4 regions of the Proteus mirabilis HI4320 genome follow, and region 2 is predicted to be linked to each of the others. Evidence: predicted binding sites of a transcription regulator. Region 2 holds the regulator's gene; each other region holds the start of a gene.
What was found. The regulator CRP, encoded in region 2, controls carbon source genes, mostly activating them, when cyclic AMP is high. The targets are predictions, from matches to a motif close to ATGTGANNNNNNTCACAT.
Positions count from the first base shown of each region.

Region 1: the regulator CRP is predicted to act here: its motif matches at 1,931-1,948, upstream of ompW (outer membrane protein OmpW).
Region 3: the regulator CRP is predicted to act here: its motif matches at 2,053-2,070, upstream of PMI_RS03180 (CidA/LrgA family protein).
Region 4: the regulator CRP is predicted to act here: its motif matches at 2,747-2,764, upstream of serA (phosphoglycerate dehydrogenase).

Region 1 is NC_010554.1:1,428,247-1,432,684, forward strand. Features, by position in the region: gene PMI_RS06510 (BON domain-containing protein) at 175-489, shown strand; gene ompW (outer membrane protein OmpW) at 1,141-1,782, opposite strand; gene PMI_RS06520 (YciC family protein) at 2,226-2,987, shown strand; gene PMI_RS06525 (SulP family inorganic anion transporter) at 3,120-4,438, opposite strand, start outside.
Region 2 is NC_010554.1:3,091,544-3,095,981, reverse strand. Features, by position in the region: gene PMI_RS13940 (aminodeoxychorismate synthase component II) at 1-122, shown strand, start outside; gene PMI_RS13935 (aspartate aminotransferase family protein) at 240-1,457, shown strand; gene crp (cAMP-activated global transcriptional regulator CRP) at 1,545-2,177, opposite strand; gene PMI_RS13925 (OsmC family protein) at 2,490-2,897, shown strand; gene PMI_RS13920 (phosphoribulokinase) at 2,986-3,855, opposite strand; gene PMI_RS13915 (YheU family protein) at 3,929-4,150, opposite strand; gene PMI_RS13910 (hydrolase) at 4,147-4,438, opposite strand, start outside.
Region 3 is NC_010554.1:699,793-704,230, reverse strand. Features, by position in the region: gene metG (methionine--tRNA ligase) at 1-1,986, shown strand, start outside; gene PMI_RS03180 (CidA/LrgA family protein) at 2,122-2,589, shown strand; gene PMI_RS03175 (CidB/LrgB family autolysis modulator) at 2,583-3,284, shown strand; gene cdd (cytidine deaminase) at 3,508-4,392, shown strand.
Region 4 is NC_010554.1:2,172,404-2,176,841, forward strand. Features, by position in the region: gene PMI_RS10010 (type I secretion system permease/ATPase) at 1-1,229, shown strand, start outside; gene serA (phosphoglycerate dehydrogenase) at 1,306-2,556, opposite strand; gene rpiA (ribose-5-phosphate isomerase RpiA) at 2,914-3,570, opposite strand; gene PMI_RS10025 (LysR family transcriptional regulator ArgP) at 3,731-4,438, shown strand, end outside.

The sequences.
Region 1 (4,438 bases), 1.7 Mb from region 2:
AGCCTCTATTCATAGCGCGAGTAATGCTTGATTCGCCTAAACAAGCATAAAACTATTTTTGCTCAGTCAGTTGGCAATCTGTCATTTCTTGCACATACTTTATATAGGGTATACAGCTTTAGGTTTTCTATTCAGTAGTACTCAATCAATAATGTCATTATAAGGAGTTTGATAATGAAACTATGGGCAAAAATTTCTACCGTATTAGCGGCATTACTTATGGCCATGACTTTATCTGCATGCTCTCCAACGGCAACATCAGAAGGCACTGGGGGATATTTTGATGACTCGGTGATCACCACTAAAGTAAAAACAGCTTTAATTGGTGAGAAAAACCTAAACTCAACACAAATTAGCGTTGAGACATTTAAAGGTAAAGTTCAGTTAAGTGGTTTTGTCTCTTCACAGGCTGATGCAAATCGCGCCATAGAAACCGCACGTAAAGTCACTGGCGTTAAAGGTGTCATTAACTCAATGGTTATCCGTTAAGCTATTTTTTATAAGTCAGTAAGAAAAAAGCCACTTCGGTGGTTTTTTTCTTGTCTCATCTAAAGCATTCCACACTCTTTGGTATGAAGATCAATTTTTGACAAATTCTCTGTTTTACTAAAATTAGCCGTTTCTTTTTTACGGGTAAAATACCCCAAAAAAAACCGTTAAAACTAAAGTTATACTTATCTTTTTTCGATGTTATTTTCACCACACTGGTGACTTTCACTTAAATTTGATGCGACCATCATTTTCTTAATAGTACTATTCAATATCAGTAATAATATTTTGGCCGATTTAGGCGCTATTTTTTAATTATTATTAGGCAATATCATGGGCATATAAAACATGCAAATAAAATACATCTATAAATTCCCATTTATGCAAGACAATTAAATGCTCATCGAGAATAGTGATTATTTTTTTAACTAATAAAAAATATAAAGATGTATTTTTAATGCACTATTAAAATATACCTCTATTATTTTAGTTATAATCAGCTAAGCCTTAATACACATAATAGAGGTAATAAAATTTTTTAGTCTAAACACGATCACTGTAGATAAGCAATTATGATTAACACAGATAAAAAAAAAGCGGAGCCACTGCCCCGCTGATACTTAATAGCATATTCTGTTATTGCAAGAATAATTAGAAACGATAACCAACACCGAACATAAACACAAATGGGTCTAAGCGAGTATCCACTTTATAGTGGTTTCCATCGCCATCTTTAAATTTGACATCGGTTTCGATATTCATCCACCAAACAGAAGCGTTCAGCATCCAGTTTTTATCTAGGTTATAGTCTAAACCTGCTTGTGCTGCGAAGCCCCAAGAGTTTTTAAGATCAAGATCATTTAATCCAAGTTTGCCTACCGCTGGATTATTATTGAATTTTTCATCAAAGAAGGTCGTAAAGTTTAGACCAGCACCTAAATAAGGGCGTAATTTATCTTCAGCACCACCAAAGTAATACTGTGCCATTAATGTTGGTGGTAAATGTTTAACTTTAGCAATTTCGCCCACACCAGTTAAAGAAACTTTATGCTCAAAAGGTGTTGCTGCTAATAACTCAACCCCAATATTATCAGTTACCATATAACCAAAGGTTAAACCTAATTGAGTGTTGTTATTAGCATCAAAATGCCCACCTAATATAGTATCTGAACCTGTATTAGGACGAACTGTTGCAGTACCCGCACGGAATAAAAAATCACCCGCTTGATGAGCAAAAGAAATAGACGGTGCAAGTGTTGCAGCCGCTAGAATAAGCGCAGAAAGTTTTTTCATTATTTAACCCATTCCTGTAATAAGTAAAATCTCCGCTAAAATATACCCATTAATAAGTAATTATGATCTAATGCCGATCACAACTTTGGAATTATTTTTGCAGAAAGTGTTATTCCTCTCTTTATTATTTATGATGCTGATTATTTATAATTGATCCACATCAAATTTAGCATTAATACAATATTTTCTTATAATTAAATTTATTGTTTTTAAGAATCATTAAATAAAAGAACCTCATTAAAAGATGATATTTGACAACATCGTTATTTAATTGTTAATTTAATGTTTCATCTGATTTGATTATTTAATTTTCATTCACCAAACGAATGAAAAAAACCTTTCAATAACAATAGCTATAGAAATAACAGAAATGATCCCTTTTTGTTGTCTTAAAAGGTACAATATGTCCCATTGACTTAGTCTATTTGTATAGGAGCAGTTTCATGCCTACCCCGGCACGCACAATCTACCGTGATAGTCTTAACTTTTATAAAAATGAACAACGTAGCATTATCACGCTATCTGCAGTTTTGGCCCTCATTTTAGCTGTCATATATCTATTGGTTGGCCCTAATGCACAAGAATCACAAATAATTAATGACTTTATTATTAATTTTCAAAAAACCAGATTCGCTGATGTCTCACCCGCTGAATTAGAAGCGATGAATAACAGTGTTATTGGGGTATTTCAAAAGGTCTTACTGGTCTATGTTTTTGAGCTTTTTCAGCAAAGTATTCTGGTTTTAGTGATTTTAATGTTGGCAATGGCACTTTCTGCCGGTCATAACGTGACATTGAACCAAACGTTTAATGCCAGCTTACCCCGTTTACCGAAGATGTTTCTGCTAATTTTGCTCTGCTCTATTTTAATTAGTGCAGGCTTTATGTTGATTATCCCTGGTATCATTTTATTAGTGGGATTTGCACTAGCGCCAGTCGTACTGGTACGCCAACAATCTATTGGTAGCGCAATACGTCTAGGCTGGAAAATGGGCTTTGGTGAATCAGGGGCGCTGATCCCTGCCTTAGGAATTTGGATTTTATTACAATTTGGGATTGGCTTCTTAAGCAATATTACGGGTGAATTGCCTAACATGATCCACAAATTTTTATATTATTTTTTAAAGAATATTACGTCTGCATGGATGATTATTTATCTATTCCGTCTGTTTATGCTGACTGAAAATAAATATATCACCAAGTAACCCCCTCGCAGCAAACAATGCCGCGCTAATGTGATTAATAGATTAGCACGGCATTGTTATTAACATAATCATTTAAAAATAATCAATTAACCTTACACACCTATCCAGCCACTAAACCCCATGTTATTCATTCTATCCCCTCGTTTCCGTATCCCTGATGAAAGTGGCTTGGTTATCTTCAGCAAACGGCACTTGTTGTTGCTGTTTGTGTTTTTCTTTTATTTGTTGTCGACTTTGATATAAACGAATAACAAAATAGAGATCGGGGGCAATAATTAAATCATCATCATTGATAGTGATCTTGTTACGTGCAATCCAACGATTTAATTCTGTTCTGCGCCCAGCCAATACCAATTTAACGCCTTTGATCCTAAGCTCTCTAATTAGCTCATCAATAACAGCAAAAACACTCACATCGTCATAAGTAAAACTTACGGTAGCATCAACCGCTAACCATGCAGGACGTTGTGGCGCGCTGTCCACTAGCTGTAGTACCCGCTTTTTAAAATAGCCAACATTGAAATAGGTTAAGGGGGAATTAAAACGATACATCATCAATCCTGATATCGATTCAATGCCGTTACCTTGGTTGATTGAGTGGATCATTCCTTGTTCATCAACACCTAATAACTGATCACTTGGGCGGAATACAATACGTAAAAATTGCAATAACCCAAGTAACACAGCAAAACCAATGCCGTTAATCAATCCCGCTAACAACACCGCTAATAAAGTAAACGTTGCTAAGGTAAAAGCTTGTCGATTTCGTTTACGATAAGACCAAATATGACGAATACTTAGCAATGACCAAGAGGAAACAATCAGCACAACGCCTAAAGAAGATAACGGAATGTAGGCAATAAAGTCGGTCATAAAAAGCAACACAACTAAAATGACTAACGCAGCCACAATAGAGACCAATTGTGTTTTACCGCCAACAGAATCATTCACCGCAGTACGGCTACTGGCGGCACTTACTGCAAATCCTTGCGAAAGTGCCGATGCGATATTAGCAATGCCTAATGCCTTTAATTCTTGGTCGGCATCAACATCATAACCATTTTTGCTAGCAAAACTTCTTGCCGTCATCATAAAGCTAACAAAACTAATCACCGCAAGGTTAATGGAAGGAACAATTAATTCACGAAGTGATCCAAGATGAAAGCCACTCATTGAAACGATGGGTAAAAAGAGATCACCGTTGTCTGCTTCTTTATCAACAATAGCAATCCCATAATTGACTAAATCAAATTGCCAACTTAAATAGGTCATCACCACCATAGCAATTAACGGAGCGGGCCAACGTTGTCTAAAATGACGAATACATAATAGTAATGCTAAGGTTAGCGCCGACATCAACAGTGTTGGCCAATGTGCTTCTTTTAATCGAAAAGGTACTTCAAGTAATTTTTCAATTAAATATTCTGGGGAGGTGGTAAAACCAAATACTT
Region 2 (4,438 bases):
ATGTTGATGAAATTATGGGGATACGTCATCGTACTTTACCCATTGAAGGTGTGCAATTTCATCCTGAAAGTATTCTGAGTGAACAAGGGCATGAGTTATTAAATAATTTTCTTAAATATTAATTGGATAATGAAAATTTAGCGTCATTATCCACTTTTATATCAAACCTTATTTGATTTTTTATTCATATTTAGTGATTATATTTTCATTGTATAGCTAAATGTCGGTCAGGTGGGGTAATGATAAATCAACGTATTAATAGGGCAACTTACGATCAGGTAATGTTGCCAATTTATTCACCAGCAGATTTTATTCCTGTTAAAGGGCAAGGTAGCCGTGTTTGGGATCAACAGGGAAAATCCTATATTGATTTTGCTGGTGGTATTGCTGTTCTAGCGCTTGGGCATGCGCATCCACTATTGAATAAAGCACTGCAAGAGCAAAGTGAGAAGCTTTGGCATGTAAGTAATGTGTTTACTAATGAGCCGGCATTATGTTTAGCTCAGAAATTAATCCAACATACTTTTGCTGAACGTGTCTTTTTTGCCAATTCTGGGGCAGAAGCGAATGAAGCCGCACTTAAATTAGCACGACATTACGCTATTACCCGTCATAATCCTTATAAAACGAAGATAATTGCCTTCCACCACGCCTTTCATGGTAGAACATTTTTTACAGTCTCTGTTGGGGGACAACCTAAATATGCGGATGGTTTTGGTCCTAAACCTGCGGATATTATACATGTCCCTTTTAACTCTCTTGATGCTGTAAAAGCCGTGATTGACTCTCATACTTGTGCCGTAATACTGGAGCCTATCCAAGGTGAGGGCGGAGTGACACCGGCGACAGCGGAGTTTATGCATGGCTTACGTACACTATGTGATAAGCATCAAGCGCTATTAATTCTTGATGAAGTACAAACGGGTATGGGGCGAACCGGCAAACTATTTGCTTATATGCACTATGATATACAGCCCGATATTATTACCAGTGCCAAAGCATTAGGTAGTGGTTTTCCTCTCAGTGCGATGTTAACCACCGAGGATATCGCTTCGGTAATGGGGGTAGGAACACATGGTACGACTTATGGGGGGAACCCATTAGCCTGTGCAGTAGGCAATGCTGCTTTTGATTTAATCAACACTCAGGCGGTATTAGAAGGTGTCAGTGAGCGTCATCGTTGGATAGTGGATGAATTGCAGGCGATAAACCAAACTTATGCTGTGTTTTCTCAAATTCGTGGACAAGGCTTATTAATTGGCGCGCAGTTAGCACCACTGTATGCAGGTAAAGCAAAAGAGTTACTTGCACTGGCCTCTAAGCATGGCTTAATGATATTAAATGCCGGGGCTGATGTAATACGCTTTACACCATCGCTGATTATTACCCTCGAAGAGTTACAAGAGGGCATGAATGCGTTACGAAAAGCGCTTGATGAGTTTGTAAAAGCAGAGTGAATTCAAATGTAAAACCCCATCATTGCGATGGGGCTTCATACAAAATAATCACTGTCCATCAGTTAAATGGGCTGTTTTCAATGCAACTTAACGAGTACCGTAAACAACGATAGTTTTACCGTGTGCTGAAATGAGGTTTTGATCTTCCAGCATTTTTAAAATACGGCCTACAGTTTCACGTGAACAACCTACAATTTGACCGATTTCCTGACGTGTAATTTTAATTTGCATGCCATCAGGATGCGTCATTGCATCAGGTTGTTTAGCTAAATTTAATAAAGTTTGTGCAATACGACCTGTTACATCAAGGAAAGCAAGGTTACCTACTTTTTCTGATGTGGTTTGTAATCTATTCGCCATTTGAGCGGAAAGGCGCATCAGAATGTCAGGATTGACCTGAATTAATTGGCGGAATTTTTTATAGGAAATTTCTGCTACTTCACAGGCTGTTTTTGCTCTAACCCATGCACTACGTTCTTGATCTTCTTCAAATAATCCAAGTTCACCGATGAAGTCACCTTGGTTTAGGTAGGAAAGGATCATCTCTTTTCCTTCTTCATCTTTAATAAGAACAGCCACGGAACCTTTAACAATATAATAAAGTGTTTCCGCTTTTTCACCTTGGTGGATCAGCGTGCTCTTGGATGGATATTTGTGAATATGGCAGTGTGACAAAAACCATTCAAGAGTCGGGTCTGTTTGCGGCTTGCCGAGAACCATTCGCGTTATCCTCTGTACGTTAATGCAGCCTTTCAAAACGGATTGACACCCTTTTGATACAGCGTGCTTAAAATCCTATCTTTACCGATTAACTTCCTGAGAATTCGGAAAGTTAATAAGGAATAGATTATAATAAATGAGAAAATAATGCATTGATCTTAACCACTATCATCAAGCAGATATTGTTTTTAACACAGTTAACGCATTAAGTCTCGTTTTACGCAGTCAGCATAATAAACCTATTTGCTAATTGCTAGTTGAATTATGAGAATGTACTCTTTTAGTCTCAGTTGTATTTAGGGGAAAAATAAAATGGAAGCACGTGTTAAATGGGTTGAAGATTTATCTTTTGTTGGCGAATCATCTTCCGGCCATCAAGTTATGATGGATGGTAATTCAGGTGATAAAGCGCCTAGTCCGATGGAAATGGTATTAATTGCTGCGGGTGGTTGTAGTGCTATTGATGTGGTGAGTATCTTACGTAAAGGTCGCCACCAAGTCACTGATTGTGAAGTGAAATTAACATCAAAACGTCGTGAAGAGGCACCTCGTTTATTTACTGATATTAATTTACATTTCATTGTTTCCGGTAAAGCGTTGACAGATAAAATTGTTGAGCGAGCTGTACAATTATCAGCAGAAAAATATTGCTCTGTTTCTTTAATGTTAGGAAAAGCGGCCAATATTACGCACTCTTTTGAAATTAAAGATCCTGAATAAATTTGATATTTTAAAATAAATTTTAATATATAAAATAATATCCCTAAAATACGGGGATATTATTTTCGTCACAAATAACATATCTATTTTAGCTAATTTTTTCACCATTCAATAATTTCTTCACCAGTGGTGCCATGATTAATTCCATCGCTAAGCCTAATTTCCCTCCTGGAACAACAATAGTATTGATAGTCGACATAAATGAACCATGCAACATTGCCAATAGATAGGGGAAATCGATATCCGTTAAGCCACGAAAGCGAATAACAATAAAACTTTCATCCAGTGTTGGAATAGCTTTAGCTGAGAAGGGATTAGAGGTATCCACCGTAGGAACGCGTTGGAAATTGATATGAGTGCGAGAAAACTGTGGAATGATGTAACTGATATAATCATCCATCGAACGTACCACAGAATCTCTCACCGCTTCTTGAGAGTGCCCGCGCTCTGTGGTGTCTCTAATTAATTTTTGTATCCATTCAAGGTTAACAATAGGCACAACACCGACTAATAGGTCAACGTGTTGAGCGACATTATGTTGATCGGTAACGACTCCACCATGCAATCCCTCATAAAATAAAATATCTGTTTTTTCTGGCAATGCTTCCCAAGGTGTAAATGTCCCGGGTAATTGGTTATAAGGGGTTGCTTCATCATAAGAATGAAGATATTTGCGAAATTGCCCTTGCCCTGTTTGGCTATAGTGACTTAGGGTTGAACTTAATAAATTAAAGTCATTGGCTTCAGGGCCAAAATAGCTGATATGCCGTCCTTGCTCTTTCGCTTTTCTAATGGCCATATCCATTTCAGGGCGTGTATAACGGTGAAAACTATCCCCTTCAATAGAGGCTGCATGGGCGTTGAGTTGCTGAAATATTTTACGAAAAGCTTGGCTGGTTGTAGTAGTACCTGCACCACTTGAACCAGTAACAGCAATAATAGGGTGTTTGATTGACATATCATGTTCCTTTTCAAAATAAGGGCTATACCTTATTGTTAAATGTGATGTGATAGTGCCAACTTAGGTAAGATCAATCAGGGCGAAACTGTGCAGCTGGCATAATGTTGACGCTTTCATGAAGCTCAGACCACACTAACACGGCCTCACCCGAGACGAGTTGTTTTTTTACGTCGGCAACTTTCTGTTCAAGCGTTTTCTCTTGCATACCATAATCAGTCCCTTCTCGTAAAACGAAACTTTCAATCAAGTTATCTAGCGTTTCGGTTGATAGTTCTTGCCAAGGGATGATCATTTTACTTTCTCCAAATAGGTTGATAGCCAGTCGGGGATACGTTTTTCAAGCCACATTACAGGCTTAGAGAGTTTTCCACTAACAAAACCTACATGCCCACCAAATTCTGTTAATTGGTATTCAATATTTTTGGGTAATGTTGTGATATCAGGTATCACTTCTGTAGACATAAAGGGATCATCTTTGGCGTGAATGATAAGTGTATTTTTTTTGATCTGATTGAGTAAAGGGAGAGCGCTACATTGACGATAATAATCAAGGGCGTCTTTGAAACCGTGAATTTTTGCC
Region 3 (4,438 bases), 1.7 Mb from region 2:
CCTTATGCTAACGGTTCAATTCATCTCGGTCATATCCTTGAACACATTCAGGCTGATATCTGGGTCCGTTACCAACGAATGCGCGGCAAAGAAGTTCATTTCATCTGCGCTGATGATGCTCACGGCACGCCTATTATGCTGAAAGCTCAACAATTGGGTATTACCCCAGAAGCCATGATTGAAGAGATGAGCAAAGAGCATCAACAGGATTTTGCCGGTTTTAATATCAGCTACGATAATTATCACTCCACACACAGTGAAGAAAATCGTCAATTATCGACGAAAATTTATCTAGCCCTGAAAAAAAATGGTCATATTAAAAGTAAAACGATTTCTCAACTTTATGATGAAGAAAAAGGCATGTTCTTGCCTGATCGTTTTGTTAAAGGGACTTGCCCTAAGTGTAAAGCGCCCGATCAATATGGTGATAACTGTGAAGTATGTGGGTCAACTTATAGCCCGACAGAATTAATTAATCCTCGCTCTGTGGTATCGGGTTCAACGCCGGTAATGCGTGAAACCGAACACTATTTCTTTGATCTCCCAGCCTTTAGCAATATGTTGCAAGAGTGGATCCGCTCCGGTGCATTGCAAGAGCAAGTAGCCAATAAGATGCAAGAGTGGTTTGACAGCGGTCTGCAACAGTGGGATATCACCCGTGACGCCCCTTATTTCGGTTTTGAAATCCCTGATGCGCCGGGTAAATATTTCTATGTTTGGTTAGACGCCCCTATTGGTTATATGGGCTCATTCTTAAACCTATGTGAAAAGCGTGGTGATTTAAGCTTTGATGAGTTCTGGAACAAAGAGAGCAAAACTGACTTATACCATTTTATCGGTAAAGATATCGTTTATTTCCACAGCTTATTCTGGCCGGCAGTGTTAGAAGGTAGTGAATACCGTAAACCAACCAACCTATTTGTGCATGGCTATGTCACCGTCAATGGTGCGAAGATGTCAAAATCTCGCGGCACCTTTATTACGGCACGAGCCTATCTTGATCACTTTGATGCTGATTGCCTACGCTATTACTATGCAGCAAAACTTTCATCACGTATTGATGATATTGACCTAAACTTAGAAGACTTTGTACAGCGTGTAAACAGCGATATCGTCAACAAGGTGGTTAACCTCGCGTCCCGTACTGCGGGTTTTATCAGTAAACGCTTTGATGGCAAATTAGCGGCAAACCTTGATGATGCGAAGTTATATCAACATTTCGTCGATATGCAAGAAAGCATCGCACAATGTTTTGAAAACCGTGAATTTGGTAAAGCCATTCGTGAAATTATGGCATTAGCAGACGAAGCTAACCGCTATATTGATGAAAAAGCGCCTTGGGTGGTTGCTAAACAAGAAGGTAAAGAGGCTGAGTTGCAAGCTATTTGTACTATGGGAATTAACTTATTCCGTGTACTGATGACTTATTTAAAACCAATTCTACCTTCTTTAACAGAACGTTCAGAAGCCTTCTTACAAACTGAATTAACTTGGAATGCTCTGTCGCAACCGCTGTTAAACCATGAAATTACTAAATTTAAAGCATTGTTTAATCGTATTGAAATGGATAAAGCCAATGCAATGGTAGAAGCTTCAAAAAGTACCATTGCGCCAGTCAAAGAAATCACGGGTCCATTAGCAGACGCGCCTATTCAAGAAACTATTAAATTTGATGATTTTGCCAAAATTGATATGCGCATTGCTGAAATTAAACAGGCTGATTTCGTTGACGGCTCAGATAAGTTGCTAAAATTAATACTGGACTTAGGGGGAGAAACACGCCAAGTATTCTCCGGCATTCGTTCTGCATACCCTGATCCGAAAGTATTAGAAGGTCGCTTAACTGTTATGGTTGCAAACCTAGCACCTCGCAAAATGCGTTTTGGAATTTCAGAAGGTATGGTGATGGCCGCAGGCCCTGGTGGTGAAGATATTTTCTTACTTAGCCCAGATAGTGGGGCTAAACCGGGTCACCAAGTGAAATAAAAACTGACCTTTATTCAAAATGCAAATACAAAGCGGGGTTCTATAAAGAGCCCCGCTCTTTTTTTATTGTGATCCATAGCACACTTTGAAAATTGGTGTATGATAAATACGTCAGTTGATTTAGGACACATATCTATGAAATCTAAGCGGGTGCAGATCACAATCTGGCACTATATACGATCATTTTTTATACTTTATCTTTGTCTTTTTGCCGGTAATCTTATTTCAGCCTTATTACCTTTCGCGGTGCCAGGCAGTATTGTTGGACTACTTATTCTATTTGGTTTACTTGCCTTCCAGCTTATTCCATTACGTTGGGTAAAACCCGGTGGTAATATTTTACTGAAAAATATGTCATTGCTCTTTATTCCTATCGGGGTGGGTGTAATGAACTATTATAATTTATTAAGCCAACAACTCTTTCCTATTGTTCTGGCCTGTGTTGTCAGTACCTTTGCGGTGATGGCGCTAGTTGCTTACTGCTCACATTACGTGCATCGTGAACGTCCTATTATCGGTGCTAAACCCGATAAAGTAGAGGATGTAGAATTAGCAGAACAACAAGACGACGACAGAGCGTTAAGTGAGAAGAAAAAATGTTAATATTAATGAATATTTGGTGGTCATTACCGCTAACACTTATTATTTTCTACTTAGCACGTAAACTGGCGGCTCGATTTAAATGGCCTATTTTAAATCCGTTATTGATTGCTATTGTTGTTATTATTCCTATTTTATTAGTGACACACACCGCTTATGAGGATTATTTTGCCGGAAGTCGTATCCTTAACGACTTGTTGCAACCAGCTGTTGTTGCTTTAGCTATTCCTTTATATCAACAATTACACCAAATACGCGCACAATGGAAATCGTTAATTAGTATCTGCTTTATTGGTAGTATCGCCGCCATGGCTAGTGGTACAGCGATTGCATTATGGGCTGGCGCTACTCCTGAAATTGCCGCCTCCATTTTGCCTAAATCGGTAACAACCCCTATCGCAATGGCTGTTGCGGATTCCATAGGTGGTATTCCTGCAATCAGTGCTGCATGTGTTATTGCAGTAGGTATTTTAGGTGCCATTTTTGGTCATACGCTATTTAAAATATTACGTATTCCAACTCACGCTTCTCGTGGTTTAGCGATGGGAACCGTCTCTCACGCAGTGGGTACCGCAAGAGCGGCTGAAATCGATTATATTGAAGGGGCATATAGTTCATTAGCATTAATGACTTGCGGTATTATTACTTCACTTACCGCACCTTTTATTTTTCCTTTTATTTTGCACCTTTTTAGCTAATTAGCTAATTAGCTAAATCAATAGAACACATAAAAAACCTTCGTTCAGAGCGAAGGTTTTTTATGCTAATGCTAAAATCAATTTACTATAAATTTGAGATGTATCTCCCAATTAATCATTCAGTTGCAATAGTTTCATTGAAAATATGATTTTAATCACATATAAGAATAGGTAAAGATGCCTAAAATCTTACAATAGCAGAAGATTAATGGGAGACACCTATATGCATACTCGTTTTCAGGCAATTTGGTCAGATTTATCCCCTCAATTACAACAAGCACTTACGCCTTATCTTGAGCAGGATGAATTTCCGGCAATGTTCACTGCAGAACAAGTTAATGCGTTAAAAACACAGTTACAATGTAATGATGATGAGTTAGCCCTCGCATTACTGCCTGTTGCAGCCGCTTGTGCTGTGACACCTATCTCTCATTTTAATGTGGGTGCCATTGCTCGTGGTGAAAGCGGTCACTTCTATTTTGGGGCAAATATGGAGTTTGCTGGCGCCCCATTACAACAAACGGTACACGCAGAGCAAAGTGCGGTTACACATGCTTGGTTACGCGGTGAGTCTCGTTTAGTTGCCATCACAGTTAACTATACCCCTTGTGGTCATTGTCGTCAGTTTATGAACGAACTAAATAGCGGCACTCATATTGCAATCCATCTCCCAGGCCGAAAAGTGGCAACCTTAGGTGACTACTTACCTGATAGCTTTGGCCCTAAAGATCTCAATATCACTACCCTACTGATGGATAAAGTTAATCACGGTTATCAAATAGATAACACTAGCCAACTGGCACAACAGGCACTACAAGCAATAAATCGTAGTCATGCCCCTTACAGCCATTCTCACAGTGGTATTGCTGTACAGATGAAAAGCGGTAAGATCTTTCAAGGCAGTTATGCTGAAAATGCCGCATTCAATCCTAGTATGCCACCATTACAAGCGGCACTTATTGCATTAAATATGGCGGGTGAAAATGTTATGGATATTGAGTCTGCAATATTAATTGAAAAAGCAGACAGCCTATTAACTCAGTGGGATGCCACACAAGCAACATTAACAGCTTTAGGTTGCCGCCAAATACAGCGTGTCACTTTGTAACATTTTTTAACTTATACCGTTAAATTGTCCTCATAAAAAAGCATCA
Region 4 (4,438 bases), 920 kb from region 2:
CATTAGTCGTTTACTTTTTATTTTGGCTGATACTTGGCCCCATGATCCGTTATTGGGTTGAACAAGAGTATCAAGCAAATGCTGATAATACGAGCTTATTAACAGAAGCTATTAATGGTATAGAAACCATAAAAATAACAGCAACAGAACATCAATTTATTGAAAAGTGGCAATATAAACTCACTAATTATATCCTTAAGCGTTTTTCAGCGGCCAAAAAAGCGTTACTTGCTCAGCAATTAATTGGGGCTATTCATAAAATTACTATGGCAATTATCTTGTGGCATGGTGTTAATCTGATTATGAAAGCGCAATTAAGTGTGGGCGAATTAGTGGCTTTTAATATGTTTGCCACCCATATTACACAACCTATTTTACGTTTAGCCCAACTTTGGCAAGATGTTCAACAAACAGGCATCTCTATACGTCGTATTGGCGAGATTGTTAATACTCCCACAGAGCATCAGCATCAAGGACTTGCTACTGTACCTAATATTGCAGGAAGTATAGTATTTTCTCATGTACGCTTTCGTTATACAGCCAATACTCCAGATGTGATTGAGCAACTCTCTTTTTCGATCCCCGCGGGCAAATTTATTGGTATTACAGGCCCCTCTGGTTCAGGAAAAAGTACTATCACACGTTTAATTCAACGTTTTTATACTCCTCAACAAGGCCAGATTTATATTGATGGTATGGATCTCGCCATTGCCAATCCCCTTACTTTACGCCAATCAATTAGTGTTGTTTTACAAGATAATTTTTTATTTAGTGGCACTATTATGGAAAATATTCGGTTATCAAAACCCGATTGTAGTGAAGAAGATATTATTGAAGCGAGTAAATTAGCCGGCGCTTTTCATTTTATTACTCAACTCCCTGAGGGATTTAATACACAAGTGGGTGAAAGAGGTAGTAATTTGTCAGGAGGGCAGCGTCAGCGTATTGCGCTAGCAAGAGCACTTTTACCTGATCCACGAATTCTTATTTTAGATGAGGCAACATCGGCGTTAGATTATACCTCAGAAGCAGAAATTTTAGCCAATCTTCCGGCTATTTGTAAAAATAGAACGGTAATTTGTATTGCTCATCGACTTAATGCTATTTCTATTTCAGATTATATTTATGTTATTGATAAAGGTCGTATATTAGAAGAAGGTACACATAGCGATTTATTAAATAAGAAAACACTTTATCAGCAATTGTGGCAACAACAGACACAGCAATAAACCGTGATAAGTAATGAACCATAAAAATAAAGGCTCTAATTATTGAGCCTTTATACTTAATATTAAAATAACGATATTAGTACAACATACGAGCACGAATGGTACCCGGTAGTCCTTTTAGTTTTTGCAATACTAACTCAGCTTGTGCTTTCGTTTGTGTAGTAACGTCAATTACTACATAACCCACATTGCCAGCAGTACGCAGATATTGCGCAGCAACGTTAATATTTTCTTCTGTAAATACGTTATTGATACTATTCATAATACCCGGACGGTTTTCATGAATATGCAGTAAACGGTTTACATCATCACCATGACTAGGCAATGATACTTCAGGGAAATTAACCGCAGATAATGTAGAACCATTATCAGAATATTTAGCTAACTTACCAGCAACTTCATAACCAATATTTTCTTGGGCTTCTTGGGTTGAACCACCAATATGTGGCGTTAAGATCACATTATCAAATTTAATTAATTCTGATACAAAAGGATCGTTCGGATCGTTATTTGCCCCCGGCTCCGTTGGGAAAACGTCCACCGCCGCACCTGATAAATGTTTACTCTCTAGCGCTTGTGCTAATGCCGGAATATCAACCACAGTTCCACGAGAGGCATTAATAAGAATAGCGCCTGGCTTCATTCGTAATAGCTCTTCGTGACCAATCATATTTTTTGTTGATGGCGTTTCTGGCACGTGTAAGCTAACAATGTCACACATATTCAGCAGTTCAGATAAGTGACGAACTTGGGTTGCATTTCCCAAAGGAAGTTTGTTTTCAATATCGTAAAAATAGACATCTAAACCAACACTTTCCGCCAAAATCCCTAACTGGGTGCCTATATGACCATAGCCAATAATCCCCAGTTTTTTACCTCGCGCTTCAAAACAGCCTTTAGCTTGTTTATCCCAAATACCACGATGGGCTTTAGCATTAGCTTCTGGAATACGACGCAGTAATAACAGTAATTCCCCTAACACCATTTCAGCCACGGAACGAGTGTTTGAAAAAGGTGCATTAAAAACAGGGATCCCACGACGGGCAGCCGCATCTAAGTCAACTTGGTTAGTACCAATGCAGAAGCAGCCTACAGCAACTAATTTTTCAGCGGCTGCAAAAATTTCTTCTGTTAAGTGAGTGCGGGAACGGATCCCCACAAAGCGTGCATCACGGATAGCTTGTTTTAATTCTTCTCCCGATAATGCACCTTTATGATATTCAATGTTGGTATAACCTGCTGCTCTTAAATTCTCTACCGCACTTTGGTGTACACCTTCCAATAGTAGGAACTTTATCTTTTCTTTTTCCAAAGATACCTTGACCATTTACCCTGCCCTATTTGTGTTACATGAATAAAAACGAAATCCTGTTTCACCAACATAACAAAAATAGATTTTGAGGCAATACAACCGATTGCACTGTTGACAGAATAAGCGATAGATAAAGTGATTTTCTACCGAGCAAAATGATTTTGACAATAAAAATGGCAGCATTTTAAAGAGAGATATCTCTATCGTGTGATATATATCACTGAATTTATGGTTTTCAAAATAATTTGCAAAAAGTCATCATTCTGATTATCTAAGGGGAAAGATAAAAGAGAGTGGGAAAACAATATAGTTCACCCACTCTCTTTAGACGATACTGTTATTATCTCTGACTAGAGATGCAGTTTAATCGTATCATTTAATGGTTTTCACACCTTCAGAAGTCCCCATTAATACAATGTCTGCTCCGCGATTAGCGAAAAGCCCGACAGTGACCACCCCTGCAATACTATTAATTTTATTTTCTAGCTCAATAGGATTCAGAATAGTGAGATTATAAACGTCTAAGATCACGTTACCATTATCCGTCACGACGTTTTCACGATATTCAGGTAACCCACCTAATTTAACCAGCTCGCGAGCAACATAAGAGCGAGCCATTGGGATAACTTCAACAGGCAGAGGGAATTTACCCAAAACATCCACTTGTTTCGATTCATCGACAATACACACAAAGGTTTTTGCCACCGCTGCAATGATTTTTTCACGGGTTAATGCCGCACCACCACCTTTGATCATCTGCATTTGATGGTTAATTTCATCAGCACCGTCTACGTAGATATCGAGCGAATCAACTTCATTACAGTCAAAAACGGGAATGCCATAGCTTTTTAGTTTTGCCGTTGAAGCCTCTGAGCTAGAAACTGCCCCTTCAATTTGACCTTTCATTGTTGCAAGAGCATCAATAAAATGAGAAGCCGTAGAGCCTGTTCCAACGCCCACGATAGTACCCGGTTTTACATATTCAAGGGCGGCCCAACCTACTGCTTTTTTTAATTCATCTTGAGTCATTTACAAAACCTTATTTTTCACATTTATCGAATAAGAATAGCATAGTGCCCATAAAATCCGCACAAGGTGTATCAAAATTTGAGACACAACATTTTAACTCATAAAAACTAAAAATATGGCATAGTACACAGTAGAACATAAAATCAAAGAGAATCTGTCAATGAAACGTCCTGATTATCGGGCCCTGCAAGCCCTTGATGCCGTTATTCGAGAGCGTGGTTTTGAACGAGCCGCACAAAAACTATGTATTACGCAATCTGCCGTTTCACAAAGAATAAAACAACTTGAGAATCTATTTGGACAACCTTTATTAGTACGTACGGTTCCGCCCCAACCCACAGAGCAGGGGCAAAAGCTACTCGCATTACTGCATCAGGTCGAAATGTTAGAAGAGCAGTGGTTAGGTGATGAAAATAGTGGCTCGACGCCTCTTTTACTCTCTTTAGCTGTCAACGCGGATAGTTTAGCTACTTGGTTATTGCCTGCTTTGCACCCGGTATTAACACAACTTCCTATCCGGCTTAATATTCAAGTAGAAGATGAAACTCGTACCCAAGAGCGATTAAGACGTGGTGAAGTGGTTGGTGCTATCAGTATTCAGCCCCAAGCATTGCCTAGCTGTCTAGTCGACCAATTAGGCGCATTAGACTATCTTTTTGTGGCATCCCCTGATTTTGCCCAACGCTATTTTGCAAATGGGGTCACTAAATCATCTCTGTTAAAAGCCCCCGCTGTCGCATTTGACCATCTTGATGATATGCATCAGGCCTTCTTACAGCAAAACTTCGGTTTATCTCCCGGTAGTGTGCCCTGCCATATTGTTAATTCTTCCGAAGCCTTTGTTCAGTTAGCTAAACAAGGCTCAACA